Linked DNA regions of Rubinisphaera italica. The protein of the gene in region 1 binds, or shares a complex with, the protein of each later gene. Links are inferred from orthologs where the notes say so. Each region holds a gene or a part of one and is shown on either strand. Other genes may lie near its edges. The genes, in order: hisH and hisF.

What was found.
Region 2: the proteins of hisH (region 1) and hisF are in contact, whole or in part, in a crystal structure (PDB 6RU0), measured with the Thermotoga maritima proteins. The link is inferred for Rubinisphaera italica from one-to-one orthologs. Residues at the interface, in WP_004080484.1 of Thermotoga maritima: Asn15, Arg18, Arg22, Arg117, Leu118, Pro119, His120, Met121, Gly122, Trp123, Asn124, Asn134, Gly135, Tyr136, Tyr138, Val140, Tyr158, Glu180, Lys181, Ser182, Ser183, Lys184, Ile185; in WP_004080486.1 of Thermotoga maritima: Met1, Leu2, Ala3, Arg5, Ser40, Glu41, Asp45, Glu46, Ala70, Glu71, Ile73, Asp74, Ile75, Pro76, Phe77, Asp98, Lys99, Ser122, Gln123, Glu161, Thr195, Leu196, Asn247, Arg249, Glu251.

Annotation. Positions count from the first base shown.
Region 1 is NZ_SJPG01000001.1:1,179,347-1,194,327, forward strand. The notes cover bases 4,234-7,069. They hold hisH (imidazole glycerol phosphate synthase subunit HisH), read left to right. Parts: upstream 4,234-5,265; coding sequence 5,266-5,874; downstream 5,875-7,069. Other genes in these bases: Pan54_RS04555 (prepilin peptidase), read left to right, coding at 4,234-5,208; hisA (1-(5-phosphoribosyl)-5-[(5-phosphoribosylamino)methylideneamino]imidazole-4-carboxamide isomerase), read left to right, coding at 5,958-6,701; Pan54_RS04570 (YybH family protein), read left to right, coding at 6,994-7,069. In the rest of the region: Pan54_RS04535 (ATP-binding protein), read left to right, coding at 187-627; Pan54_RS04540 (ATP-binding protein), read left to right, coding at 951-1,394; Pan54_RS04545 (arylsulfatase), read right to left, coding at 1,429-2,940; Pan54_RS04550 (shikimate kinase), read left to right, coding at 3,353-3,910; more of Pan54_RS04555, read left to right, coding at 3,910-4,233; more of Pan54_RS04570, read left to right, coding at 7,070-7,917; Pan54_RS04580 (hypothetical protein), read left to right, coding at 7,917-9,641; Pan54_RS04585 (DoxX family protein), read right to left, coding at 9,884-10,300; Pan54_RS04590 (YciI family protein), read right to left, coding at 10,317-10,640; aroE (shikimate dehydrogenase), read right to left, coding at 10,875-12,365; Pan54_RS04600 (AAA family ATPase), read right to left, coding at 12,867-14,375; Pan54_RS04605 (hypothetical protein), read right to left, coding at 14,467-14,981. UniProt on the Escherichia coli protein: IGPS catalyzes the conversion of PRFAR and glutamine to IGP, AICAR and glutamate. The HisH subunit catalyzes the hydrolysis of glutamine to glutamate and ammonia as part of the synthesis of IGP and AICAR.
Region 2 is NZ_SJPG01000001.1:15,282-30,228, reverse strand. The notes cover bases 8,250-11,051. They hold hisF (imidazole glycerol phosphate synthase subunit HisF), read left to right. Parts: upstream 8,250-9,161; coding sequence 9,162-9,941; downstream 9,942-11,051. Other genes in these bases: xerC (tyrosine recombinase XerC), read right to left, coding at 10,151-11,050; Pan54_RS00095 (REP-associated tyrosine transposase), read left to right, coding at 8,250-8,837. In the rest of the region: Pan54_RS00145 (DUF1559 domain-containing protein), read right to left, coding at 1-109; Pan54_RS00140 (hypothetical protein), read right to left, coding at 128-553; Pan54_RS00135 (ParB/RepB/Spo0J family partition protein), read right to left, coding at 1,055-2,095; Pan54_RS00130 (sodium:calcium antiporter), read left to right, coding at 2,469-3,482; nadD (nicotinate-nucleotide adenylyltransferase), read left to right, coding at 4,443-5,054; Pan54_RS00115 (hypothetical protein), read left to right, coding at 5,195-5,428; eno (phosphopyruvate hydratase), read left to right, coding at 5,626-6,897; Pan54_RS00105 (hypothetical protein), read left to right, coding at 7,227-7,586; Pan54_RS00100 (hypothetical protein), read left to right, coding at 7,618-8,073; more of Pan54_RS00095, read left to right, coding at 8,235-8,249; Pan54_RS00080 (hypothetical protein), read right to left, coding at 11,340-11,576; Pan54_RS00075 (hypothetical protein), read right to left, coding at 11,928-13,007; Pan54_RS00070 (GNAT family N-acetyltransferase), read left to right, coding at 13,176-13,664; ATP-dependent DNA helicase RecG, read right to left, coding at 13,712-14,947.

The DNA.
Region 1 (14,981 bases):
TTCAGGAACGGTTGCTATTTTGAAATGACCGGATGGTATTGTTTCAGTTCTGGAATCATGGCTGGGACAACAGGGTTGATGAGATTCTTTGAGTCTTACGGGGAAATGAATTAAAATTCATGTGACTCGTACTGTTTTTACGTGAGCTTTTCTTCCTGGATAGCGTTTGACGCGTTATGTGGTGCAATGATTTTTGCCGAACGATTCGACGAATATTTCGATGAAACGATCCCCAGCGAAACTGCTCGCGGGCAGGAGGTGCAGGAACGTATTGTTGCATTGATGGAAAAGTATGAATTCACAATGCGAGATGTCTTCAGTACGCGACTCGCTTTGGAAGAAGGAATCATCAATGCGATCAAGCATGGCAATCGGATGGATGCTTCAAAGTCCGTCAAAATACAGTGGGGAATCAGTTCTGAATTAGTAAAGGTTATAATTGCTGACGAGGGGGAGGGCTTTGAACCGGAAGACGTCCCCGATCCCACTGATGATGAAAATTTAGAGCGGCCTTGTGGGCGTGGAATTATGCTCATGCGCGCGTTTATGGACACTATCGAGTACAACGAAGTCGGAAATGTCCTCACGATTGAAAAGAAAAAAAGTTCGGAAGAGTCAACAGAATAATTAGTTCTTAAGTTCCTGTGAGTTCGTCAGTACCAGTGGGGACTGAAGAGTCGTGAAAATTTGTATTGGGCATTTCCCGAGGAAATTCAAGGCACTATTATTAATTAGTGCATCATCCATCATCATGAATGAACTGCGGCATAGTCTTTGTCTGAAGTTCACTTAATGTATCGATATTCTCAATTCTTATTAAATCTAATATCTCATTCGAGAGACTCAAAATAAGCTTCCAATATGCCTGAAATCAGCGTAATCTGAATTCAGAGTGATTCGATTCTGTTGAGTTGACAACGCAATTCCGCGGGCTGGGAATGTGCTTACTTATGCCTCCTACTAACCTTTCAAATTCTTCCAACACAAAATCCGGAAGTGCTGTTATCCCGAGTGACGAAGCTGCGGCTCTCGATGTACAGGATCAGATTATCGAATTGCTCGAATCCTTTTCCTTTTCAGATCGAGATCTATTTAGCATACGTCTGGCGTTAGCCGAAGCGATAACGAATGCAATTCGTCATGGTAACCGGATGGATCCATCTAAAACGGTAACCTTTAAATGGGCAGTTACAGCCCAGCGAATTTCGGTCAACATTACCGATGAAGGCACAGGATTCGATCCTGCATCGCTCATTGATCCTACTGAAGAAGAGAATCTGGAACGTCCCGGTGGACGGGGCGTCTTATTGATTCGAAATTTTATGGACGAAGTGATCTACAACGCGCAAGGCAACTCCCTGACAATGATCAAACAGATGAGCGTCTCGGAATAAAGACGTTCTTTTATACTTCTATCAGGCCAGGAGATTACTTCGTATCGATGGCCGGAAAACGAAAGACTTCCGAGTTCGTGTGCTGCTCGTAAAAGAGTTGCTCGATTCGCTTGACGACCTCTGGATGTTCAGCAGCAACATCCCTGCTCTCTGAGGGATCGCTTTCCAGGTTATAAAGTTCTGTTTTCAATTCCGCATTTTTCTTAAGCAGGTTCTGGCGAATCCCTTTCCAAGGCCCCATCCGGACGGCCTGTTGACCGCTGTAAGCCGCAAATTCCCAATACAGGAATTCGTGCTCGATTTGATGATCTGCATCTCCAAGTAGAGTCGGAGTCATGCTGATGCCATCAATTGTCTTTGGAGGTTTTGTCCCAGTCAAATCGGCGATAGTTGGTAAAAAGTCCCAGGAAGCCGAGATGAGATCGGTGGTTGTTCCAGCGGGAATTTTTCCCGGCCAGCGAGCAACCAGCGGGACACGGATCCCACCCTCATAAAGACTTCCTTTTAGGCCACTGAACCCGTTGGCTGACCCAAAGAAATCCGAATCAGAACCTCCCAGTCTGTCGTAAGTCGGTCCGTTATCTGAAGTGAACATCACAACGGTGTTCTCATCCAGTTCTAATTCTTCGAGCAGAGTCATGATTTTTCCAATATCACGATCCATATGGGTAATCATGGCTGCATATCCTGCTCGGGGATACGGATGTTTCAAGTAACCTTTATGAACGTAATCCTCTTCGGGGATAACGTCTTTGTACTCTGCCAGGGATTCCTCTGTGACTTGAATCGAAAGGTGCGGAATTGCAAACGGGAGATATAAAAAGAAAGGGCGTTTCTGGTTTTCGCGAATAAATTCCAGTGCAACTTTGGTGAATTGATCCTGAGAGTAAGTCTCTCCATTGAGGGTCCGATCATTCCCCGGCTGAATTTCTTTGACATCATTCCGCCACAGAAATTTGGGGTAATGATTGTGGGCGTGTCGCTGGCAATTGAAGCCATAAAAGAGATCAAAACCCTGCTTATTGGGATCTCCGCTGGTTCCGAAATGTCCCAATCCCCATTTCCCAATGGCAGCCGTGGCATACTCTTTCTGCTTGAGCATCTCGGCAATTGTCACCTCAGCAGCAGGAATCGGATTTTGACCAGGAAATTCCCAGCCATATTTTGCTCGTAATTCTTCAGGAAGTTTAGGATCACCGTTGTTTCGAACCCAGGCATGTCCGGGATGTTTTCCTGTTAGTAAACAACAACGAGACGGAGCACAGACCGCGTTTCCCGCATAAAAATTCGTGAACTTCATTCCCTCAGCTGCCAGTTTGTCGATATGAGGCGTCTTAATCCATTTCTGACCGTAACAGCCGAGTTCCTGATAACCGAGGTCATCGGCCATAATCAAAACAATATTCGGCTGACTGGACTGTTCAGCAAAAAGAAAATGCGAGGAGAGCGTTTGGGATAGGAATGCCACAACTGTCAGGCACATGATAAACAGAACTTGACAAGAATTGACTTGAGTGTGAGTGAAGCTGGACTCATTCTCGATCATTGATTGCATGTTAAATCCTTATCAGTCTGATATTTTGATGAAATGTTCAGGATTGGGTTGTAAGCATCGATTGTCTTGGCAATAAGAGCTCAGGTCAATTCTCAACCACCGATCGAACAATATTTGCCACTGATCGAACAATATTTGCCACTGATCGAACAATATTTGATTGTAACTTGGCTCGATCAATGCTAATCATGCTGGTCTGTGCACAATTATTTAATGCATCACACTGAACTGAATGAAGTTTTGAGAACCCTTACGAGTCAGCTGAGCAGTTCTGTCTGATTGAGATCTCTCTCACATGCGAGTATCATTCAAAAGCAAAAACGGTCTTCAGTCGAATTCGATTGTGCACAATCTAGAATTCTGGAACTGTCGCATGAACACTGCCAATGTTAAATAGTACACCATGATTGTTTCTTTAATCGGATATCGAGGCTGCGGCAAGAGTTCACTTGCTCCATTGATCGCTGAACGTCTGCATTGGCGAGCAGTTGATTCCGATCGTCTCATTGAAGAACAGGCGGGCTGCACAATTGCCGACATCTTCAAGAGCCACGGAGAACCCGAATTTCGTAAAATTGAAGCTGAAATTCTGGCACAATTGTTTAATGAGGATCAACTCGTGATCGCAACGGGAGGCGGTGCGATACTCAATTCTCAAACCTGCGAACTGATGCGACACGCTGGCCCTGTTTTCTGGTTATCTGCTCCGACTGAGGAACTGATCCGCAGGCTCACGCAGGATGTATCTACCACAGAAACTCGTCCCGCATTGACCGATTTGAAATTTGAAGAAGAAATTCGCACCGTACTACAGAATCGTATTCCTGTTTATCAGGCCGTAAGTGACTTTGAAGTTTCGACAGCGGGACGCACACTGACTGATCTGGTTGATGACATTCTTCAGCTGATTCAGGGATGGACTCCACAAAGCCGAACTGCCATCAAGGAACATACCTCCTGATGTTGCCAGCTTCTTATTTGATCACATGCGGCATCCTCTTCATTGCGGGCTTATTTCTGGGCCGGTTTTTAAATCGCTGCATTCATCGTCTACCTGATGAATTTTATGTCTTCCCGGCCTGGAAGAAAGTATTCCGTCAGGAAAAGCGTCTGGGACAATATCCTCAGACGCGCTGGTATCATATTTTACCGGTCATTGGTACTTCTCAGATTGTGGGACGATCTCCTTATAGTGGACGACGCATCCGCAGACGTGAACCATGGCTCGAACTGCTCAACGGCTTTCTGGTTGTACTGACATTTCTCTGCATGATTCCACCGGAACAGTGGGGTGGTGCAGAGCATGCCACAGTTGTCAGTTCCTATTGGGCCAAGCCGATTTTTGATTGGAAGACGTTATCGCCATTATTTGTCTGGGGACGGTTTCTGTATTTCCTCTTCCTGGTGGAAACACTTTTCGTTGCCACATTTATCGATTTCGATCTGTGGATTATTCCGGATGGCTCCACCTTTCCAGCCATGATTGTCGGATTCCTGGGACAGTTTTTGGGGGTCGGTTTTTTTCTGGTTCCGATCTGGCTTCAAGATCCCAGTATGGTTGAGTTTTCTCAGCAACTCTTCCCTATGTTGAGTTGGTGGCCGGTTACGGGAATTATGCCTCAGTGGGTTCACTACAATCATCACTGGCATGCGCTGGCGGTCTCTACAGCTGGATTTATTGTTGGGGGCGGAATCGTTTGGTCAGTTCGGATTATTGGTCATTTTGTCCTGAAGCGTGAAGCGATGGGCTTTGGCGATGTCATTCTCATGGCGATGATCGGCAGTTTCATCGGCTGGCAGCCGGTTGTGGTTGTCTTCTTTCTGGCTCCGGTGATGGCCTTATGTGTGATTGCTGTCGTGACAATCCTTCGTACGTTATCACTGGCAAATTTTCCCAAGGAATTGCCTTACGGACCCTACCTGTCACTGGCGACTCTCGTGGTCATATTTGGCTGGAATACCCTCTGGCCTGGCTTGATTCGTATTTTCGCAGTTGGTCCGCTGCTCATTGCATTTGCTGCTATGATGCTCGTTTTTCTAGTGGTCACACTCTGGTTACTTCAAATCCTGAAACGACTGATTGGGATTCCTGAGTGGGAAGAAGAGGAAGGCGGATGGCGATCAGCCGACCAGCTACACTACCACATGGGCAGCAAGATCGATCCTCAAAACGATCAATGGTCTCATAAGAACTGGTCGGGATTATCGACCAGTCGAGGGAAATTCCATGAACAGAACTGGCGGGGGCCGTGTCGTTAAAAGAGTCAGATGGCCTCAGTATGACCTGCGAAAATAATTTACTAAGACAATATAATTATGATTCACATTATCGATTACGGAATGGGCAACTTGAGATCGGTTGCCAAAGGGTTTGAACGCGTTGGGGTTGAGACAAAAATCTGCACGACACCTGCAGAAATCGAAAATGTCGACCGGCTCGTTCTGCCCGGCGTTGGTGCCTTCCGGGATGCGATGCAGCATCTGCGAGAACTCGGTTTTATCGAACCGTTGCTCAAACACATCGAAGCCGATCGTCCCTTACTGGGGATTTGCCTCGGTTTGCAACTCCTGTTTGATCGCAGTTACGAAGATGGCAACTATGAGGGTCTCGGCGTATTGCCTGGCGAAGTTGTTCGTTTCAAAAAAAGTAAGACGCTGAAAATTCCTCACATGGGATGGAATCAGTTGAATGATATCCAGGAAAATAATCCTCTATTAAAAGACATCCCTGCCGAGGCCTGGTTTTACTTTGTGCACAGCTATCACGTTGTTCCAGAGAATAAAGGGGTGATTGCCGCATGCACTGAGCATGGCGAAAACGTGGTCGCCATGATACGTCGGGGCAATCTGCATGCCGCTCAGTTCCATCCGGAAAAAAGCCAGGAACACGGCTTGCAAATCCTGAAGAATTTCTCAGAGTTGTAATTCAAAACGGTAGGTCAGGAATTGCCTGAACTACTTCTAAAATTAATTTTTTCATTTATCACAGATCATAAAAGACATCACACATGGAACTTATTCCCGCGATCGATTTACGAGGAGGCCGTTGCGTCCGTTTGCGTCAGGGCGATTACAATCAGGAAACGATCTTCAACGACGATCCCGTTGCGGTCGCAAAACTGTGGGCAGAGCAGGGAGCCACGCGAATTCATCTCGTCGATCTGGATGGGGCCAAAGCAGGAGCAGTTCAGAATCGTGAAGTTATCAAAAGCATTGTAGCTGCTGTCGATGTGCCCTGTCAGTTAGGAGGGGGATTACGAACCCTGGAAACGATTGAAGATATTCTGAATAACGTCGGCATTGACCGTGCCATCATTGGAACACAGGCATTGAAGGAACCCGAATGGTTTCACCAGATGATTGAACGATTTCCCGGTCACATGGCGCTGGGGCTGGATGCGAAAGATTCGATGGTGGCGACTGCTGGCTGGCTTGATGTTTCGCAAACATCGGCCATTGATCTGGCAAAGCAGTTCGAAGGGACCGAACTGGCGGCCATCATTTATACGAACATCGCCAACGATGGCATGATGCAGGGAATTGATCCGGGAACGCTCAACGATTTCAGAGAACTGGCTCAGTTCAAGATTCCAATCGTCGCCTCAGGTGGTGTGACTACGATCAAAGATATTGATAATCTGCTCGAAATTGAAAAAGAATCTCCTTACGTCTCAGCTGCGATTATCGGTCGAGCGTTGTACGAAGGAACGATCTCGCTGCCGGAAGCATTGGAGCGGATTGGTGAAAATTGACTATGGTTTATAATCGTATCTAATTTCATAAACGCCTTTGCACCCTGTTATGCAAAGGCGTTTTTTAAGTCTGGTCCAATGTTTTCCGCACTTTTATTTTTCGAATTCGATTGGGTAATTATTGGCTACGCTTTTGATCTGAATACATAAAAAATCAAAGTATTTCCAATTCTCAATGGTTACATACTTTTCATTTTAACTGGACACCACATAATCAATATGTGAACAATTCTGGGCCATCTTCACATTGACACCCTTTCTGCACATGGTCATCTAAAAAAGGAAACTTCCAATGAGATCTCTGCTCCTGTCTCTCACGTGTCTGCTGACACTTTCTGCAATCACAGTTTCAGGAGACGAACCTGAAAAATCCACTCCACAAGATCTCGTGCGGCAACAATTAAGTGAGTATCTGACAGCATTCAACGATGAAGATTCCAAAAAAATTGCCAGCTTGTGGTCACAAAATAGTGTTTTTACAAATCTCTCTACTGGAGAAAAAACAGAAGGTCGCGAGCAAATTATTTCTGATCTGAAACAATTCTTTGCAGACAATGAAAATGCATTACTAACTGCAGAAACTTCCAGCTTTAAACAACTTGGTGAGAGTGTAATTCAAGTTACTGGTAACACCCGTTTGCAACTCAATGATGGAACTGTGGAATCAACTAACTTCGAAGTTCTATTTACGAAAGAAAACAAGAACTGGAAAATTGCATCGATCACAGAATCTGCACAGGTAGCTGCTTCAGCCAAAGAGAGCTTGAAACAACTCGACTGGCTGGTAGGAACCTGGCAGGACGATTCCGATCAGGTGATTGCGACGACTTCCTGCAAGTGGTCTGCCACCGAGGTTTTTCTGCTGCGTACATTTGTTATTGAAACAGAAGACGGGACCTCTCAGGGAACAGAAGTGATTGGATGGGACCCGCAGTTTCAGCAAATTCGATCCTGGTCGTTCTTTTCAGACGGCACGTTCGGCTCGGGGTTCTGGTCGAAAAATGGAGACAGCTGGGTGATAAAAAGTGTTCACACACTTCCAACAGGTCAACTTGCAGAAAGCATTCGCGAACTCAGCGAGATCACAGAGGAATCGCTTCAAGTCACCTTGACAAGTTCCTCGATTGATGGAGAACTTCAGCCTTCACGTGAACCAGTCAGAGTGCGTCGTGTTCCCAAAGCCACAACAAAAACTGTTGAAGGAGGACAGGAATAATGAGACATTTCTTACTCATTAAATACTGTGCAGTATTGATGTCCTGCTCGTTGATCTCAGCAGATATTTCTCAGGCAGGATTTGGTGGCCGAGGTGGTGGTGGCGGCGGTGGATTTCGAGGCGGTGGAGGTGGCGGAGGAATCAGTCGTCCGAGTGGAGGTGGTGGGGCTCGTCCCAGTGGTAATATCTCCCGGCCGAATATCAGTGCTCCCAAGCCGAATATTTCTAAACTGAATATTCAGAGACCATCACAGCCGATTTCTCGACCTTCAATTCCTTCGGCTCCTAGTTCACGACCAAACATCAGTCGACCGAGTGGAGGTTTGAAACCATCGACGCTGCCCGGCAACATCCCGAGTAGTCGTCCTTCAATGCCGAACATTCAAAAACCGAATATTCAACGTCCAAACACAAGCATTCCTAATTTTCCGAACCGTCCTTCGACTTTACCTTCCATGCCTGGAAATCGTCCGAGCACACTTCCCGGCAATCTTCCAAATGCTGGAAATAATCGACCTTCGTTGCCCGGAAATGGAAACAGACCTGCTTTACCTGGGAATGGAAATCGTCCGACCTTACCCGGAAATGGCAATCGTCCAAATTTACCTGGCAATATTCCTAATCCCGGAAATCGTCCCAGTGGCGTTGGACCTCGTCCGACTCCCGGAGGATTAGGTGATTTTCTCGGAATGGATAAACCACTCAAGCCACAAACATTGCCGGGAAATATACCGAATCGGCCAGGTGGAGGCGATAACCGTCCTGGAAATATTACCCAATTGCCGAACCGACGACCAGGTAATGGAAATCGTCCGGGCAATGGAAACCGCCCAGACTGGGTGAATAAACCGGGGTCGAATAACAATATCATCAATAACAAACCGAGTTGGGTGAATATCGATAACAGCACGAATGTGAATATTAACAACCGCTGGTCGAAATCCATCTATCGTCCTGGCCGTCCGACGACTCTTCCCGCGACGACAAGGCCATACTGGAATAATTGGGGAAATAATGTTCGCCATCATTGGAATCATGGCCACTATGATAACTGTTTTAATAATCGCTGGTGGTCGAACCACTATCATGGAGTTGCCGGTTGGCATTACTGCAATCACTACGACAGGTATCCCTGGAATTACTGGTGGAGGCGACCTGCATGGGGGGCATACAGCACGTGGTTTGTCTGGGCCAATCGATATCCTCAGGTCTGGCAGCAGCCCGTTTATTATGACTATGGCAGCGGCGGGAATGTTGTCTATCAGGACAACAATGTTTATATCGATGGACAACAGGTCGCAACCGCCGATGATTTTGCGATGTCGGCTGCTGAGCTGGCTACGGTCGCTCCACCAGCCAATCAAGAAGCTGCAGATCAGGACGCGGATTGGATGCCACTCGGGACGTTCGCACTTTCAACTGGGCAAAATGATACTGATCCTTCTCGGGTCGTACAGTTAGCGGTCGATCGTAACGGGATTATCAGTGGCACGCTTTACAATACGCAAACCGATCAGACTCAAACCATTCAGGGGCAGGTCGATGAGCAAACCCAGCGTGTTGCCTTCCGCATCGGAGAGAGCGAAACCATTGTCGCAGAGACAGGACTTTATAACCTGACTCAGGACGAAGTTCCTCTGCTGGTCCACTTTGGAACTGAGAAAGTCGAGAACTACTTACTGATTCGACTGGATGAACCCGCTGATGGAGACACAGCTCAATAACTGATTGAACTGCACATTGATATGATCATCAAAAAGGACACTGCTGGCGAATCGGCAGTGTCCTTTTGATATTTAACTGACCTTGTCGTGCATTGGTCCAATTATAGATTAGACCATTTTCAAATGGTATCTGCTGTCGCATGGACACCAAATGTCCTCATAACCCTGTTTTTGCTCCTGCTGAACACTGCAGGTATTTTTTGAATCTGCTCTTGTGTTAATAGATACGATTCATGTGAGAACTACTCTGTAATTTGGACTTTGGAGTTCGTGGAATCGATAGGACTTTTGCCTATCGCTAAGGCGAAAATACCGGGCGTTCTCAGTCCCAATGCAATCCACACGAGGACACCAATAATGATCGGCATGAAAAATGGATCACCGATGCGAACATGAGTTGCCGTCGCTCCACCAAGATATCCCGTTAACAGTATCGCTCCCACAAAACTGGTTTGTGGGATCAAAAACAATAGCGTGACAACAACCTCAACAACTCCGATGGCCTTAATGACATCCATCGGATAGCCAAGTTTGTCCATCATCTCAGCTTTACCTTCCCATTCGGTAAACTTTCCGCTGGCACTTAGTCCGATCAGCATGACAGCCAGAAGTCCACTCAGTATCCAGCCTGCAATTTTACGTTTTGGAGAGATCGCCATTTTATATCCTCAGGAGTTATTGTTGTGTTTGTTGGGGTGAAGGAAGCAGATCGGGCAAGTTGAAGACTTCTATTACAGGTCGGATTTCAGTGGTTCCGCAACGAGAGCCAGGGATTTGAGCCACGATCGCAATGGCGGCTTCGCGATCTTTCACATCGATCAGAAAGTAACCACCGAGTTGTACTTTGGTTTCTACATAAGGCCCGTCGGAAACAATCTGCTGACCGTTTCTGACTTGAACACAAGTCGCGGTCTTTGCAGCGTGTAGTTGAGCCGCACCCAGATATTGCTGTTTTGTGGGCAGTTTATGACACAACTGGACCAATTCCTCAAGAGCCACCTCAAATCGTCCGGTCGAAACCAGTCAGGAAACCGGATTGTGAGGAATGCCTGACTCGGACCATTGTTTCAAAGCAGCCGCTAATGCTTCGTGAATCTCTTCTTCAGCCAGATCAAAATCTCGAACGAGCTTTGCAAGTGTCGCGAAGATGCGACGGGACTCTGTTTGATAGAGATCTTCAATCTGTTTTCATGCTCAAATGGAGGATCAGCACTCATTACAGATTCCGTATCGCTATTTTCGAATCGGTGAAATGGCTGTCCGCAGAGATTCTTTCATCGTTTTCATTGGAGCTTTTTGACCCGTAAAGCATTCGTACTGAGCGGCTGCCTGTTGCACGAACATCTCCAGCCCGCTTCCCACAAAACAATTTCTCTGTTTTGCATATTTGATGAGCAATGTGTTTTCAGGATTATAAATCGTATCGAAGACAACCATGCCCTCTTTCATCCAGTTCTGCTCGAATGGCGATTCATTCATATTCGGGAACATGCCAATGGGAGTACAGTTGATGAGAACATCGGGAGTTTGTGACCCCCGATTTTCCCACGTGCAATACTGACATTTCAACTGCTCGGAAAGCTCTTTCGCTTTGGCCTTGGTCCGTCCTGCAATCGTCAACTGGCCACCACCACTCACAACGCCCAGTCCAATCGCTCTTGCCACGCCACCGGATCCCAGTATAAGAACCTTGCGGTTATTGAATCCTCCTTCTGGCCAGCCTGCCTTCTTACACGCTTCACGCAATGTCGTCATTGCGGCTTCCAGATCCGTATTGGCTGCAAACCAGATGCCACGATTGTTTCGATACAATGTGTTCGTTGCTCCAATCGTTTTGACTTCTTCATCGACATGATCGACCGCTTGCATCGCCCGCTGTTTGTGGGGAATGGTCACACTGTATCCTTCGACATTGATGCGTCGCAATGCTTTTAAAGACTCCTCAAAATGCTGTTCAGAAATGCGGAACGGAACATAGACAGCATCGATTCCCTGATCAGCGAACGCATCGTTGTGAATTCTGGGGCTGTAACTGTGTGCAATGGGATCGCCGAGGACGCCGTAAACTTTTGTCGTCTCCTTGATTTCATGATGACGATAAAGTTGGATCATGTCTCGATAGGAAATTTGCCCCGGAGCCAGTTCCCGCTCGCTGCTGAAACTGGCATAGGTGAAGGGGGATCCGTACTTCCCACACAAAATACGCGTGAACAGCCCGAATTCGCCCATACAAAATCCAACCGTCGGCTTCTTGGCAGAGGCGACCAGTTCCAGCATTCGCACGCCATCGGCCGGGCTGTTTGCCATCGTGACAATCTTCACGACATCCGCATCCTGATCGATCAGGCTCTCGTAAATATCAGATAATGTATCTGGAGTTTCCTCGAAATTGTGATAACTCACCAGACGTTTTGTTTTCCCGTAACGCGGCACTGATTTTGCGATATCAACTTCCAGATCGACAAAATCGACGCCATCGACAATGGCAGAACGCAAAAGCATCATGCGTTCCTGTTCGGATCCTTTCCATTTTCCCCGATCCTCCGCGCGCCGACAGGTAATCACAGTCGGCGTAGGACGATCTTTCAAGAGGGGGGAGATATCGGAAACATGCTTCAACCAGTCCAGCCGAAGTTCAACCAACTGAGCACCAGCCTTCGCCAACGCTTCATGTTCTGCACGCATCATTTTTAAACGGGTGCGACCAATACTGACACAAATCATTGAGTTTCAGCCTGAAAATATGAGAGGTAATTCCGAGTAACTTATATGGTAATCAGGCACAGACTGATCGACACACTTAAACTGGATCGGATTTCAAAGTCGACAATCCGATATTATGAAAGATTAAAACCACAGAGACACAGAGGTCACAGAGATTTTTAGTTAGTTCGATCTGAAATGATTAAAACACTCGGAGTTTGAATAAGCATTCATATTCAAAATTTCTCAGTGTTCTCTGTGGTGCAAACATTCAAGACCCGTATTAAAAAATGAAGAATGCAACTAATTGACCAGATTAAAATAACCCATTTGAATCTTGATTATCAATTTCGAATCGCAAAATCTCAAGTCGATTTCGTTAAGCGTTGCTGGAGAAAAATCATGTGTGACATATTTGTCTGATCTGTGGCGTGATTGCAAGACTCACAGGATTGAGTTTGATGGATTTTATTCAAACAGAGATGAGGAAGTGCCTGAATTTCAATAAATCTGATTTCATACTTAATCTGCAGAAACACAGCGATCAACTGCCCATTGTCGCAAATGTCTCACTTTTTCTGCGGACAGCATGGCGAGCGGTCGAGTATTTTGCATTTCCTGAATGAGATGTTTGTCCGCCAGAGGAGTGTTTTCCTGATGAGCAGCGAATTTTGCGGAGATGACCACCTGTTCCAATTCTGACCCGCTAAATTCTTCGCAGTGGTCTGCCAGTTGATCGAGGTCGAAGCCTTTTGGATTCATTTTCCGTCGTTTCAGATGGATTTTCAGAACGTGTTTACGGGCCTCTTTATCGGGTAGGTCGACAAAGAAGACTTCATCAAACCGGCCTTTACGCATTAACTCAGGTGGCAATGCTGAGATATCGTTGGCGGTGGCGACGAGAAAAATGGGATGCCGATGATCCTGCATCCAGGAGAGCAGGGAGCCGAACATCCGCTTGGAAAGACCGCCATCAGCTGAGGAGGCACTGGCGGAGGCAAATGCCTTTTCGATTTCATCAATCCACAAAACTACCGGAGCCATCGCTTCTGCTTGACGCAGAGCCTGTCGTAACTGGCTTTCCGATTCCCCTATAAATTTCTGATAGAGCACACCCGGATCGAGACGCAGCAGAGGCATACCCCAGTCTGCGGCGACCACTTTCGCACATAAACTCTTTCCGCAGCCGGGAATCCCCAGCATTAGTACGCCACGAGGCGATTCCAGGCCATCTTCCACTGCTTTGGGAGAAAAGCCATCCCGTCGTTGAGCCAGCCATGTTTTCAGATTCGTCAATCCGCCGATATCATCGGGCGAGAAATCCGCCGCAATCGATTCCAGGCAACCCGTAGAACTGAGGAGTTGACGTTTTCCTTCAATGATACGCGGCAAATCGGCCCCATCAAGATGATGATCATCATAGATCACTGAGGCAACGACCCGCGAAGCCTGGCAGCAACTCAAGCCTCGTAAACTTTGCACGAGTTGATCCATATCGCGTCGTCGCAAATTGGAATTCACTTCCACGTAACTTTCTTCGCGAATCTTCTGGTAAGTTTCGCGGACAACATCTTCCAGTTCCTGCACACTCGGCCAGCCGATTTCGTAGCGAAATGCAAAACGTTTGATTTCATCAGGAACGGCTAACGCATCCAGCATAATAAGAGTCATTTTTTCTTTGCTGGCAATTTGCATCAAATCGCGCATCAGCCGATGCACAAGTGCGTCTTTGCAGTGAGGCCCGAGATCTTTAAAGACATAAATCCCCTTTTGCGGATTCTTAATCAAATGCTGCAACACATCCTGAGCTTTGCCGGGCGGGAGAACCTGATCGGGGCGAATCAGCTCTCGATTGTCTTTCACGTAGTCAGGAATTCTGGTCAAGCCTTCCGTCATCGACCAGCAGAGATTTGAACGAGTTAATTCTTCGCTCACTTGGCTGATGAGTTTGAGCGCTCGAATCTCATCGGAGGATTCAATAAAAATCAAGGGGTGACCTACCTGGATTAACAGTTTCAACTCTTTGGGCATGAAAACTCCTTGAAGCGATTTGCGTTTATACAGGCGTAGATCAGGCTGTACCTGACGGACTCGACTTTCTTGAGTATTGGATAACACTCTGTTAACCCAACCGACCGATGGGTTTCTTTTTCTCATGTTCGGGATGAACCCATTCCACAGTAACTCCCGTATTCATCGGTCGGGTAATAGACAGATCAATTTCCGATAGTGACTCTCCCAGAATTTCGGAAATCTCATCAGCTTGTTTCTGATTTTCGCAAAGCCCGAACATTGTCGGTCCCCACGAGGTTTGTGCAATTCCCCTGATTCCGTTTGCCAGCATAATGTCATAAATCTGCTGACAGATCGGATCGCGATATCGGCCTCCCTGGGCCTGAGAGAACGTGTCACCAATCAAATTTCCGTACTGGCGAATTGTCTCTGAGAGAACGTGAAAATCAGACTCCCGGTTCTCGATAATCTGTAAATAATTTTCCAAAGTTGACAAATCGCGCGGTGAAATGCTCGTTAACTTGTCAAACGCCCGAATTTCTTCTGCCCCGGAATAGCCGAAAAGTTTGCGAGGTGTTACCAGAACGATCCGCCAGTCTTCAGGTAATTCTCGATGAAATCGGC
Region 2 (14,947 bases), 1.2 Mb from region 1 along the record:
GTTGGACAGCAGGGAGCAACAATGCCACCAGGATGGCAATGATTGCGATGACAACGAGCAACTCGATCAGCGTAAACGCCAACCGTTGCGATCTGTGATTTTTCAGCATGGATCTACCTCATAAAAATTAAGGAACAAGTTCATAATTGACTTCGTCAGTATCAGATGTAATTTCAGTCTGCAGCTCAGAATCGGTATTGTATTTCGCGGGAATATATTGTTCGGATTCGGGCTCCATTTCGCCCATCATATTTTTGATTTGCTTGCCGGTATCGCGAGTCGCCGTGATTTCAACGCGACAGGTCGCCAACGGAATCCCCCGATTATCCAGCGGGTCGGACGATGTGTCGTACTTCCCATCCTTGATGGTCAGTTTGACCGGAGCACCTTCATCCCCTTGCTGAGGGATAAACTGGATGAAGCCCGATTGAACCGGTTCACCGGAAAATGTCACTTGACCTTCCACACTGGCGCGAGAAGGTCCATCTCCACCACCCCCGCACCCTGAAAGAGAAATGCTTATTAATATCAGAAGAGAAAGAGACTTGGACATTGAAAGAGGATTCCTGCATTATCAACTTGAGAAGTGTTTCTCAGTTAAAAGTGGTTTGTGAAGGCTAAAGGAGTTTGTTCTTACCGTGTACTGCGAGGCAATTTGAGCGAAGACCAATGGTAGGTTGACGAAATTAGTGAGGGAGATCTCACTGAAGTGCGAAGAATCGTTCCCTGAATTTACGCAGCAAGATATCATATTCAAGGATTGTTATACTACTTATACTGCACAATTCATTAGCGTTTGTAAAGACTGAGTTTGAAATAATCAGGATGATGGCGCTCCGAAATTTCTACCGATCGTATTAGTCGAGACGGTGAGAATCGAGAAGAATCCCTCCTCAATCCGGATTTCAGCTCATCATAAATGTCCAATAAAAAAGACAGGCTGTTGGCCTGTCATGCTTAATCTCGAACCCAAGGGGAGACTTGGGAGCATGTTGCATATTTTGTCGAAAAACCACCCGTGCCCTAACTGGCACGGGGCGTCTGAACGGACTGATTATGCGGCTCGTGCCTGAACCGATTGCAACGATTCGAGAATCCGATCAAAATCGTTCTGGTTGGCAAAGTGCAGGACGACCTGGCCGGAGTCGGCGGTCTTCAGTTTCAATTCGACTTTCACGCCGAAGCTGTTGCGGAGTTGTTCTTCGATCGATTTGAGGTGATTGTTCAACTCGGGCTTGGACGGTTTGTCGTCCGGCTTCGTCATGGGAACCGTATCTGGCTTGCCCAGAAGTTCCTTGACGGCGGCTTCGGTTTTGCGAACCGAGAGTTGCTCTTTCTGGATGCGGTCGCACAGTTCGAGTTGCTGTTGTTCGTCTTTGAGAGACAGAATCGCGCGGGCATGTCCGGCGGTCAGTTTCTGTTCCTGGAGTGCATTCTTGATTGGCACGGGCAGGTCGAGCAGTCGGAGAGTGTTGGCGACAGCCGAGCGGCTCATACTCAATTGCTTGCCAAGTTCTTCGACTGAGCTTTCGAAGTGATCGATATAATCTCGGAACGCCTGAGCCTTCTCGAGGTCATTGAGATCTTTCCGTTTCAGGTTTTCTTCAAAGGAAAATTCGCAGGCGATCTTATCGATGACATCCACAACACGGCAGGGGATATTCTGCAACCCCGCCTGACGAGCGGCCAGCCAGCGACGTTCGCCAGCAATCAATTCGTAGTTATCACCATACTCACGAACCAGGACCGGCTGAAGAATGCCGTGCTTGCCGACACTGCTGGCCAGTTCGTCCAGCTCGCTTTTCTCGAAATGCTTTCGAGGCTGTTTCGGATTCCTCTGAATCCGATCGAGTGGCAGGTCGGTAATCGTACCGGCTTCGCTAACCGTCGGAGCAGAGTCTGAATTTTGATAAGGCTCATTCGAAGGACCACCTCCACCGAGCAGAGCATCGAGTCCACGTCCGAGTCGGCGTTTCGGAACCACCTGCTGTTGAGGGGCCTCGCCCTGATCCTGATACTCTGGATTGTGTCCCTCGTGAGACTGAACATGATCCATCGAAGAATTGTTTTGATCGAATACGTTATTTTGATCCATCGCTTCAAACCTACCGCTAGTGGCGAAAAAAAGGACGGCGAGCTCCTGTTAAACTACCGATTGGCCGGACTCTAAATTGAGGCTCGAATTCTGACAAGAGCACTCGTCGTTTTGTCATGTTGACAATTTCTCTGCCGTTTCACGTGAAACGGCAGAGAGGTTAGAGATTAGTGATGAGAGGTGAGAGTGAGGTTTCTTCAATACCTTTCCGAGGGCACGCCCAGAACTCACATTTTATTTCCAGATGATTTGTGCCAGAGAACGCCTATCAATCACTTCGACATGTGTTAGTCTGAAGGGAAAGAAACCCACTTGATGCATCAGTGACAAACCGCTCGCCTCGTCAGTATTCCAATAAATTTCATGGCATTAAATGATCACTCCTACATTGATTGCATTACTGATCGCCGGACTGGCGACCGGCCTGATCTGGGTTTGCTGTTCGCGGCTGGAAGTGCTCAGCGAGCAACTTTCGGTTCACTATGATTTACCCGATGTGGTGCGCGGCGGAGTGGTCACTGCAATCGCTTCCAGCTTTCCGGAACTCTCGAGTGTTGTCATTTCGACGGCCTGGCACGGGGAGTTCGAACTGGGAGTAGCCGCCATAATCGGCTCGGCGATTTTCAACATCCTGGTGATTCCCGGCGTCTGCACGCTCGCTTCACGAAAGCTCGAAGCAGATCGGGATATCGTTTTTAAGGAGATGCTTTTCTACCTTCTGGCGATCGCCGTCTTCTCGTTGACTCTTGCCTGTGGAGTCGTTTTTCAACCAAGCGAAGAAGCGTCCCATTCGGGATACGTCAGTCGGAGTCTGGCCCTGATTCCGTTATTCACGTATCTGTTTTATCTCTATATTCAATGGCAGGACTCGCAGGATTCGAGTCCAGAAAAGCCCACCACAGAACCTGCCAATATTAAACGAGACTGGGGACTGCTGGCTGTCTGCCTGATTTTTCTCGCCCTAGGAGTCGAACTTCTGGTTCGCTCTGCCATCCGTCTGGGCGAGATTTTTGAGACACCAAGCTTTCTGTGGGGTCTGACAATTATCGCTGCGGGGTCTAGTCTGCCCGATTTATTCATCAGTCTGAAGACGAGCAGAGAAGGGGAGGATACGACTTCGCTCGCCAATGTGCTCGGCAGCAATACGTTCGATTTGCTGGTCGCGGTTCCGATTGGAGTCTTGATTGCGGGAGCATCGCTCTTTAATTTCGGTCGCTCGGCACCTCTGTTGGGTTGCCTGGCTGGGAGCACTTTGCTCGTGTTTGTGCTGATGCGAAACCAGATGAACCTACGCAGGCGAGATGCACTCATTATGCTCGGAGCCTATGGAATGTTCGTTGGTTGGCTGATTCTGGAGTCGATTGGAATGATCAATCTATTGCGATGAAACTCTCCAACATCTGTTAGGAAAGGCTTCCAGCCTGTCTGAAACCTTGTCGATTTCGTCAGGCACTGCCTGACCTACACCTGTTGGATAGGTTTAATTGAGAAAGAACCTACCGGGTGGCTGGGGTCACACCGAAGCGGAGTCCCCAGGCGTGTTGGTTCACTTCAAAGCCACCTCCATTCATGCTTGCCCTGCTGCGCGATGCAAGCATGGTACCGGCATACTTCTTACAGGAACCCACTGGTCACTGGCCCCTCGACACTGGCCCTTTTTCCGCGAACTTATTAGCATCCCCTGTGTCTCTCAGACAGGCACTAAAAAAATCCAAAAAGATTCTCGTGAGATCGGATTGACCCGCATGGGGGAAGTGCCTAGAATTCGCGAACACCTCGGGGTGTAGCTCAGCTTGGCTAGAGCGCCTGCTTTGGGAGCAGGAAGTCGCACGTTCGAATCGTGTCACCCCGACTCCCGTCAAGAGGACGGATCAACATAAATAAGAGCGGTTTCCACCATTGGAGATCGCTCTTATTTTATGCGCTGGCGAGGGTGGCTGGGGTCTTAGCGCAGCTCCCCCCAACTCCAAATCAGTTTTATTAGCCAGCCCAAAAATATTTGACTCCCTCATTTACCGACCTATGTTTCAGGTAATCAACACGAAAACACCGCTCGGCTCTTCGCGAGTTCGAGCTTGATATCAGCGCGGCGAGAGATGCTGGGAGCATTGAGGGGACTCGCCGTGCTGTTTTTTTATAGTGAATAGTTGCTAGTTATTAGTTAATAGTTCTGGAATTCCACTCGAAACGCACATATCGCAGAATTTGATTTTCGAGGTCGTTTCTGAATCAATTCCTGCAAAACTACTAATTACTATTCACTATTCACTAACGACTACCCTTGACCTCCCCGGAAAATTGATCACAGTTTCACGTGAAACAATTACGATTTTCCAACGAGGTTGCGATGAGAATTGGGATATTTGGGGGGACGTTCGATCCCGTGCATCTGGGGCATTTGATCCTGGCGGAGACCTGTCTGGTCGAGTGTCAGTTGGATCAAATCCGCTTTCTGCCCACGTTTTGTTCGCCACATAAGACGAACGAAAAGACGACCTCTGCCAAGCAACGGCAGTATATGCTCGACTTTGCGACCGCTGGAATCCCGGAATTTGTGGTCGATTCTCGCGAAATCAAGAAGGGCGAAGTCTGTTATTCAGTCGACACGCTGACCGAACTCCGAGCCGAATTCCCAGATGACGAACTCTTTTTTCTCATCGGAGCCGACTCACTCAACGACTTTCCAACTTGGCGAGATCCCGAGAAAATCGCTGAACTGGCCACCATCGCGGCTGTCAATCGGGGCCAGATGAGCGAAGCGGAGATCGATGAGATGTGCCTGCAACTGCCGGATTCCGTGAGAAAATCGGTGCAGATCATTCAAATGCCGGGCATAGAAATCTCCGCCAGTATGATGCGGGATCGAGCTTCGAAAAATCTCTCTATCCGTTTCCTTACACCCAGACCGGTTGAGCGGTATATTACAGAGCAGAAGTTGTATCAGATTTCTGCAGAGTAAATAGTCACCGAGTGGCGGGGGCGCCTCGAAGAGAACCCCCCGAATTTTAACGTCCGGGGGCTTCCGCTAAGCGGAGCGCCCCCGCCACCCAGTCTGATTTCTCGAACACAATTCCTTTTCTAACCGCTCCTGAATTGATTATGCGAAACAAAATCACTCAAATCCTGAACCTGCTGACATTCATTTTTCTGATCGGAATTGTTCCGTCAACCGCCTGGGCGCACCCCGGTCACGGTCAGCCGGAAACTCAATCAACCATTTGGCACTACCTATCTGAGCCGATGCACATCGCCCCGGCACTGGGTGTGATCGCCATGGCGATCTGGATGGTTGTTCGATTTTTCGCAACAAATTCCGACAAAAATCAACACTAAGACATACGTTGGAATCAGTTGGATTTCCCGATTTCCGCCCACCTTGCGTGGATGTTTCGGGCAAAGCGTGGTAAAACGCAATCGGTTCACGTACGAAATATGGGTTCATTGCAAGTCAGGCATTACTGGCTTCAGCAATTCTAGACCCCTCAACAATAAACCCTCAACATTCAACAAATCATAAAGAGGTCACGATCATGGGATTGGCAATTTCTGGAGTTTTCGCACGTCAAATTTTGGATAGCCGTGGAAATCCAACCGTTGAGGTCGACATCGAACTCGAAGATGGCACCCTCGGCCGGGCCGCTGTTCCAAGTGGAGCCAGTACCGGAACTCACGAAGCCTGCGAATTGCGGGATGGCGACAAATCAGTTTATCTCGGCAAGAGCGTTTTGAATGCCGTCCAGAATGTGAACGGCGAAATTGCCGATCTGCTTTACGATATGGATGTGACCGAACAGGTTGCTCTTGATAAAGCAATGATCGATGCCGACGGCACCGAAAACAAATCTCGACTGGGAGCTAATGCGATTCTGGCTTGCTCAATGGCTGCCGCTCACGCTGCCGCCCGATCTTGCGAATTGCCATTGTTCCGCTACATCGGCGGACCAGCCGCGACTGTTCTGCCAGCTCCAATGATGAACATCATTAACGGTGGCGAACACGCCAACAACGGAATCGGCATCCAGGAATTCATGGTCATGCCTCTCGGCTTCTCCTGCTTTTCGGACGCTTTGCGAGCCGGTGCAGAAATTTTCCACGCTCTGAAAAAAGTCCTCGCCGACAAAGGGATGAGCACTGCCGTTGGTGATGAAGGGGGCTTTGCTCCAGACCTGCCGAACTCTCAGGAAGCGATTGAAGTCATTTTGACCGCCATCGAAAAGGCCGGATACAAGCCGGGCGAGCAGATCAAAATCGCTCTCGACTGTGCCGCTTCTGAATTTTATGACGACAAGAAGAAGCAATACAACCTCGAAGGCACCTCTTACGACTCCGCAGGATTCGTCGAATTGCTGGCCAGTTGGGTCAACAAATATCCAATTTGCTCGGTCGAAGATGGCTGCGGCGAAGATGATTGGGATGGCTGGAAGCAGCTGACCGAAGCTGTCGGCGACAAATGTCAGCTTGTCGGCGACGACCTGTTCGTAACCAATTCCAAGAGATTGCAACGCGGAATTGATGAGAACATCGCCAACAGTATCCTCGTCAAAGTGAACCAGATCGGCACCCTGACCGAAACCATCGAAGCGGTCAACCTGGCTTATCGCAACAAATACACAGCGGTCATGAGCCATCGTTCCGGCGAAACCGAAGACACAACCATCGCCGATTTGGCCGTCGCACTGGGAACTGGACAGATCAAAACCGGTTCTGCCAGCCGAACAGACCGGATCGCGAAGTACAATCAGTTACTGCGAATCGAAGAAATCCTGGGTCATACCGCTCAGTACGGTGGCACGATTTCGTAGGTGATTTGAATAGAAAATCGGGTAGCCCAGATAGCTCCGCTATCTGGGTGGACGAAGTCCACAAGAGGCCTTCAGTTTGATGTTGAGTTAATCCAGAACTTCGTGCGGGGCTACCCACGATTCGAAAAAGATATTCGCATGACTGTATCAATTGATACATCAAGCAGCACTAATTCAGTTTAGTGCTGCTTTTTTTGCGCCACGAATCACATATTCAGAGATCATTAACTAGATTCTCAAATTGTAATTCGTGTACAAACTTGACTGAGTTGTATACAAACGATACCTTCCTCGCGTTGTATAAATCAGTGTTAATTTGGGGGGTTCTCATGTCAATCCGTATGGAATGCAAGCATTGCTTTCGACCTCTTAAGGCGAAAGATTCGGCGGCTGGAAAGAAAATACAATGTCCCGGATGCGATACAATCCTCAAAGTCCCGCGGCCTCGTCGACGCAAAAATGAAGAGGATGAATTCGCCGACGCACTGAACTCTATCGATAGTCACAAGGACTATGCTCCGATCTCCGATGAGTTGCCTCCTGCTCGACGCTCCCGCGGGAAATCCAGTTCGAAAAAATCCAGGGATTATGGTGCTCCTGTATCATCTCAACTCGCCTCTCTGGTAATTGGGGGGTTTATGTTATTTGAATTAGTCATCTATGTGATCCGCCGCAATCTGGGAGCGTGATTCAACATTAATAAGAAAACAGAGAACCAAGATGAATGACTGTATGCTGCTTTTCGCTCAGGCAAAGCCCATCAACCTAGCCCTAATATTCGGCATCTTATTATTTGTACTGGCATTGTTTGCTCTGGTGACGCTTCCAATTTGGACCATTATTCTTCGAGCGTCGCTGAAGTGGTTTGCGGGTTTGGATGTCGGCTTTGGTCATGCCTATGGCGTTTCTTTTATATTGATCTTGATTTCTACGATCCAACAGATCTTATTCCGTCTGGCGTTATACGGTAGTATGCCACAAAGAGGAGAGCCAGATATCAGTGGATTGATTGGCTTTCCGATCATATTTTGCCTCCAATCATTGTTAATTGGAGCCCAGTTTGAGCTTTCATTTCTTCGAGCCTGCCTGGTGGAATTAGGAATTTTTCTGGTCTGTCTAGTTATTGCGATTGTCATCACCGCAGTCGTTTTGATCTTCTCTCTGGTGGCTATGTAGTTCAATTTCTGATCGGGTGGGCAAAACATTTGTTGCAAAAAATAAGTCATCGTAAGAAGGCATTTATTGAGTCTGTGATCCATGTTTTAAACGTGTTCCCAGCGTGCCACGGCTCTGTGAGCCGTGCAAAATGCGGGTGGAGTGGAAGCAAACACGGCTCGATGAGTGTGACACAATTTAATGTACTTCGACCATTGAATATGATTGAGAAGCGAAATTTCAAAAAGCGTCGTGCGTACAACGATCCTCGGCATGCTCACTTTCTCACTTTTTCATGCTGGAAAAGAATGCCTTTGCTTAATAAAGATCGATCCAGAAATTGGGTGATCGATGCCATTTCGCAAATGAGAATAAACTTGGATGTTTCGATTCTGGCATATGTGATAATGCCTGAACATGTCCATCTACTTGTCTATCCCAACAATGATCACTATGAAATCAGACGGATATTGGCAGCACTCAAATCACCTGTTTCCAGAAACGCCAAGAAATATTTAGTTGAGAACTGTGAGACAGGCTGGCTAAACTGCCTTACAACTTATCATGGAGCACGTGAGGTTTTTCGATTCTGGCAACCTGGGGGCGGGTTTGATGAAAATCTTTTCGAAAGTAAATCCATTGAAAATGTCATCGATTACATTCATGCGAATCCTGTTCGAAGAGAATTAGTCTCTCATCCTTCTGATTGGAAATGGTCAAGTGCGCGTCATTATTTTGGAGAGGAGAATTCTGTTCTCCAAGTTGATAAGATTGATTTTTCATAAAATTGATTTTGTGAATGTGAGAAATACTTGGTAGTGGATTCACCCGCATTTCGCACGGCTCACAGAGCCGTGGCACACCTGCATTTGCGATTGAATTGAATTCCAGCTCAGTGTGATTAGTACTATAGTTTATTGGGAGCAATGGATCCTTAATAAATTTCGATCCTCAAACTGAAGCCTCTTTTTGACTTCGTCCACCCAGATAGCGGAGCTATCTGGGTTACCCGAGTTTCTTTTTCTCTCTGCCACAAAGGTATCGAATCTCTAATAGATCATCGATTCGATTTTACACTCACCACTCACCTCTAATCCCTCACCTCTACCATGCTAGCAAAACGAATTATTCCCTGTCTTGATGTCCATGCCGGTCGCGTTGTGAAAGGTGTGAATTTTCTTAACCTTCAGGACGCTGGCGACCCTGTTGAAATCGCTTCCCGTTATGAAGCTGAGGGGGCCGACGAGCTCGTTTTTCTGGATATCACCGCTAGCCATGAGCAGCGGGAGATTATTTTGGATGTGGTCAAACGGACCTCGGAAGTCATTTTCATGCCGTTGACGGTGGGTGGTGGCATTCGCACTTTGGACGATATTCGGACTTTGCTCAACTCGGGATGTGATAAAGTTTCGATCAACTCGGCTGCGGTGAACGATCCCGATTTTATTCGTGAGGCTGCTTTGCGGTTTGGAAGTCAGTGCATCGTTGTGAACATCGATCCGAAACGCATCTATAAAGATGGCCAGGAATTCTGGGATGTGCATATCAATGGAGGTCGCAAGCCGACGGGATTGGAAGCGGTTGCCTGGGCGAAGCAGGTTGAAAAACTTGGAGCAGGAGAGATTGTACTGACCTCGATGGATGCCGACGGAACAAAAGATGGCTTCGATATTGAAATCACCTCAGCTGTTTCGGAAGCAGTTAATATCCCGGTTGTGGCTAGTGGCGGATGTGGATCTCCCGAGCATATGCGGGTCGCATTGACTGAAGGCAAAGCCGACGCGGCTCTGGCAGCCAGCATTTTTCACTACGGCGAATACACGATTGATGAAGCAAAATCGTATCTGGCTGAGCATAGTGTTGTTGTGAGGCAGGTTACGAAGACTTAGTTTCACGTGAAACGGGTTGGAGTGGCCAGTGTCGAGAGGCTAGAGGCCAGTGTGATATTTGGGTGGCACGTCCAAGAACGCAGTGATGGGCGTGGCGATTCAATCAGCTGAAATTAAACACACATACAAGCACGAAGCGCAAGCGAGTGTGTCACAAAAACAAAGATCAATTACACACTCGCTTGCGCTTCGTGCTTGTCAATTCAAAATCATTTCGCGTGGGGGTGTGCTTTTTCGTAAGTATCGCGAAGTCGGGCGGCGCTGACGTGAGTGTAGATTTGGGTTGTCGTCAGGCTTTTGTGGCCGAGTAATTCCTGGACACTGCGTAAATCGGCACCGCCATCGAGCAGGTGGGTGGCGAAACTGTGACGCAAAGTATGCGGCGAAGTCTTGTCGGACAAGCCGGTTTGCTTGAGATATTTTTCGATCATGCGACCAATACTGCGCGTCGTCAGTCGGCAGCCGAACTTGTTGAGGAAGAGAGCCTGCTGGTCATCTGCAGTGGACCTGGGGCCATTTTCCCGGACATCGAGCCAGCGTGATAATGCTTTATCGGCGTAACTTCCAATCGGTGCAATACGTTCCTTTTTGCCTTTTCCACGGACACGAATGATGTTGGCATCGCGGTCCCAGTCGCCGATATTCAGGGAAACCAATTCGGCAACACGGAGGCCAGCAGTGTAAAGAGTTTCGAGAATTGCTCGATCTCTTAGCCCGGCTGCTTCATTGGCAGGAGGGGCTTCAAGGAGTGCGGCGACTTCGCGTGAGTTCAAATAGTGCGGAAGTTTTCTTCCAACTCGGGGTGTTCTCAAGGCTTTGGCGGGATTGGAAGAACACATCTGTTCGCGGCAGCAGTAGCGAAACAGACTGCGCAGACAGGCCAGACGGCGAGCGATTGTCGTGCGCTGATAGCCACATTCGTGCAGGTAGGTGAGATATCCGCGCAGGCAAGGGATATCGGCTTCAGCTGGTCTGGGGACAGAGCCGAGGCGATCCTGGCAGTAATCGAGAAAGGATGCGAAATCTTCGGCGTAAGATTTCCGTGTCAATTCGGAGGCATTCCGCTCGACGCGCAGGTATCTCAGAAAACCATCGAAGGCTGCTTCCATAATGAACTCTTGGAGTCGTTAAACAGAAACGACAATCGAGCCATCCTTAGCCTGCGATGATCGAGATTAAGTTGAAGTACAGACATTCCTGTCTGTGGAAAATGGGTGCTGGGTTACGCTACGCTCACTCAACCTACTGGAGATCTTAATTGAGAACAGGTCAAAGGATCGTGACAATACCCGTGCCATCACTGGCACGGCTCGCCTGCTTATGATGTCCTAAAATTTAGGAGTTATTCGCATTTAACTCGATGGCACGGTGCGTCAGGACGCACCCTACGGATTTTAATTATGCGGATTTGCGGTAGAAGGATTCTGATTGAGTTGTGTCTTTCAGCTTATCGCGGCGGAGGGCACGGACGCGTTGGCTCATGACGGCAGCATCGTACCACGAAAAATTCAGGTCCGGGTCGGCGGCGTTTCTGCCTAATGTCTGCAGCAGTTCATCATGGCTGGATTCATCGTAGAGGAAGATGTATCGGTGACCATCTTTGACAAGTGCCAATACATTAATTTCTTCCCCCATCCCTGGTACCCCCCGCTCGAAATTGTGCTCGCGCGATTCCGCTGGAATCTTTTCCAGTCGTCAAAACTGTCCCTGTGATGACGAAAGGGTATCGCGAAATTATGTTCTCAGGTGTTTAACCATTCACATGGCTTCTGCAGTCGCATGAGCAACAAAACACAATCAACATTGTGTTTGCTCCTGCGGATCGTTGCAGAGACATTTGAATTCGATCAATAATCCTGTCCGTAACTCTTATCGGACATGATTCCGCCATCCTGAAGAACTTTTCGAGCAACCGGTATAAGCTACCAAAAGAGATTAGAGGGGAGAGATTAGAGGTTAGAGTTGTTATTCACTAACGCCCAACGCCTACTTATATTTTCTCGACGTAAACACGAATCGTTTACGGGCTTCGCCGCCGTGGAGTTGGAGCATTTCGAGAATCATGCGGTGCATGCAGAAGCGGATGAAATCTTCACTGCGATGCAAATGTCCTGTCCAACCGCCGCTGCGTTGATCGCCACTCAGTTCGAGATAGTTTCTCAGGCTGGCCGTGAAATCGGCGTCGGCTCCATCGAACACTCTGGTGTAGGACATGTAGGGTTGTGAGGAGCCATAGGCGAAGGGATCTTCGTAGACTTCTATTTCCTGATGCATTTCTGGAGCCAGATATTTCTCCATCTCGTCAGGTGGCATCGCCTGTGGTCTTAATGCAGCCACTTGAGAGGGAGACTCGAACCCTGGTCCGATATGAACGGGCAGGCTGAGAGGCGGGTTCTGTTCATAAATGAGCTGCAAGGCTTTTTGCAGGGCGCGATCCCACTCGGCCTGGAGGGGATCGATTTCGCCATCGGCATTCTGGGCACGGATTTCCGTTTTGTTTCTGAAAGGATTGAGTTGTGCAGTCGAACAAGATTTCTCTTTCCATGCCTTCTTGAGCCGTCGACTCCATGACGAAGACTCGGCTTCCGCCTCTCGGCATTCCAGTTCGATTTTCTTACGCATCTGTGGATCGACTGCAATGCCGGGCTGAAATTCGGGGATACCGGGAGTGTACCAGGAAATCTGTAATCCAAGACGCGGGGGATAATAGGGCGTATATTCGGTGATGGCTCCAAAGCAGATGCTGTCAGCATCGAGAATTTCGACCAGTTTGAGCATGTCCTCGGGCGAGTCGAGATTGATTTGGTGTTCGGCCATCGCCGTTTCGACAACGCCAATAGGAATCACTTGAAAACCAGGCGTTTTTTGAAGTTCGGTGAAGTAAGCTTCCGCAAACCGACGCCCGTCGACGCTACGTTCGGGAGAGAGATTGACGAAGGGGGCGATGGCAATCCGAGAGAGATTGGGGGCAGGATTGGAAACGCCAACCTGTACAATGGCACAGCCAGAGAATCCGCTCAGGAGTCCAGAGATGATCAGAATGAGAATCCGCGTCTGAGGACGCATGGCCGTTTCCCCTGTTAAGCAACTTTACAAAGTGGTTCTCTTCTCCTTTGAAAGGAACCGACAATGTCCGCGCCGCTGTCCATTGGTTATGATCGTCATAACCGTTACAGAAACTTTAATCGGAATAGATTGCCCAGTCTCACAAGGAGCTGGCTACAGGATCAAATCATGTCATTTACCATTCGGCCAGTAAATCCTGAAGATTGTGAGACAATTCTTTCTCTGATTCGTGAATTAGCGGTCTACGAAAAGATGCTCGATGAAGTGGTGGCGACACCAGAAATGATTCGTGAATCATTATTCGGAGATCGCCCTGACGCAGAATGTCTGCTGGCTGAAGTGGATGGTGATTGTGTGGGGTTCGCACTCTACTTTTTTAACTATTCCACATTTTTGGGGCGACAGGGTTTGTATCTGGAAGATCTGTTTGTGCAGCCTGAATTCCGGAAGCAGGGAATTGGGAAAGCATTATTTAAGAAGGTTGCTGAAGTCGCCGTCGAAAGAAATTGCGGCAGGATGGAATGGTCGGTATTGGATTGGAATGAGCCATCAATTGAGTTTTACAAATCGATGGGAGCGGAAGCGATGGAGGAGTGGACGGTTTATCGTTTGACAGGTGAGAGACTTAAATCAATCAATAAAATTGATTCTGTCTAATGTATTCGGGGTGGTGGGGACGCTCTCATAAGAAGTAAAATGAAGCCTCAGCCTGTACGGGTCAACCCGAGTTGATCGCCGAAGCGTTCCAGTACGCGGCGTTTGAGAGGGGCGAAGTCGGGCTCATCGATCGTGCCGGCCTGGACCATTCTCGAAGCAGCCCGGCTGGTTTCGAGCAGGATTTTTTCGTCGCGGGAAAAGTCGGTTACGCGGAATGGTTGACTGCCGTGCTGTTCAGTGCCGAGAACGTTGCCTGGGCCACGCAGGGCGAAGTCGGCTTCGGCGATTTCGAATCCATTGTTCGAGCGTTCGACCGCCTGGAGACGTTGCAGAGAGTCCTCATTTGCGGCTTTGCTGAAGAGAAAGCAAAAGCCACGGAAAGAACCTCGACCGATGCGTCCGCGTAACTGGTGGAGTTGAGAGAGGCCAAATTGCTGGGCGTCCTGAATGATCATCAATGTGGCATTGGGAACATCAACGCCAACTTCAACAACAGTGGTGGCCACGATGGCATCGAGTTGACGATCACGGAAGCGTGACATCACCATCTGCTGCTCGGCTCGGTCCATCTGGCCGTGAATCAACCCGAGTTGAAAGTCGCGGAGCTGGTTTTGTTGTAATTCTTTGAAGATTTGCAATGCTCCTGCGGGAGCTTCGGGGTCGGGGGAATCGATGTAGGGGCAGACGATGTATGCCTGTCGGCCCTCATTGAGTTTCTCGACGACAAACTGCCAGGCTTTCGCTTCGACTTTGGGAGTCTGGACGAGGGAGGTGACAATCGGCTGACGACCGGGAGGCAGGTCGGTCATTGTGGAGAGGTCGAGATCTCCATATTGTGTGAGGCAGAGGCTGCGGGGGATGGGAGTGGCGGTCATGACGAGGACGTGGGGGACTGTGTCTCGGGCTTGAAAACGTCCACGTTGCACGACGCCGAATTTGTGTTGTTCATCGATGACGGCCAACCCGAGTTGATGATATTTGACATCGTTCTGAATGACGGCTTGAGTTCCGAAGATCATTTGCATTTCGCCGGTCGCGATTTTGGCGAGTCGATCACGACGCTCAGCTGGTTTCAGGCTCCCTGTCAATAAACAGCGTTTCACGCGACTGTGCAGCAATGCTTCATGAATTGTGTTCCAGTGCTGTTGAGCGAGTAGTTCGGTTGGAGCCATCAATACAGCCTGGTAACCAGCAGCAACCGTGGCGAGCATGGCATACAGTGCGACAACTGTTTTTCCGGCTCCGACATCGGCCTGTAAGAGGCGGTGCATCGGTCGAGATTC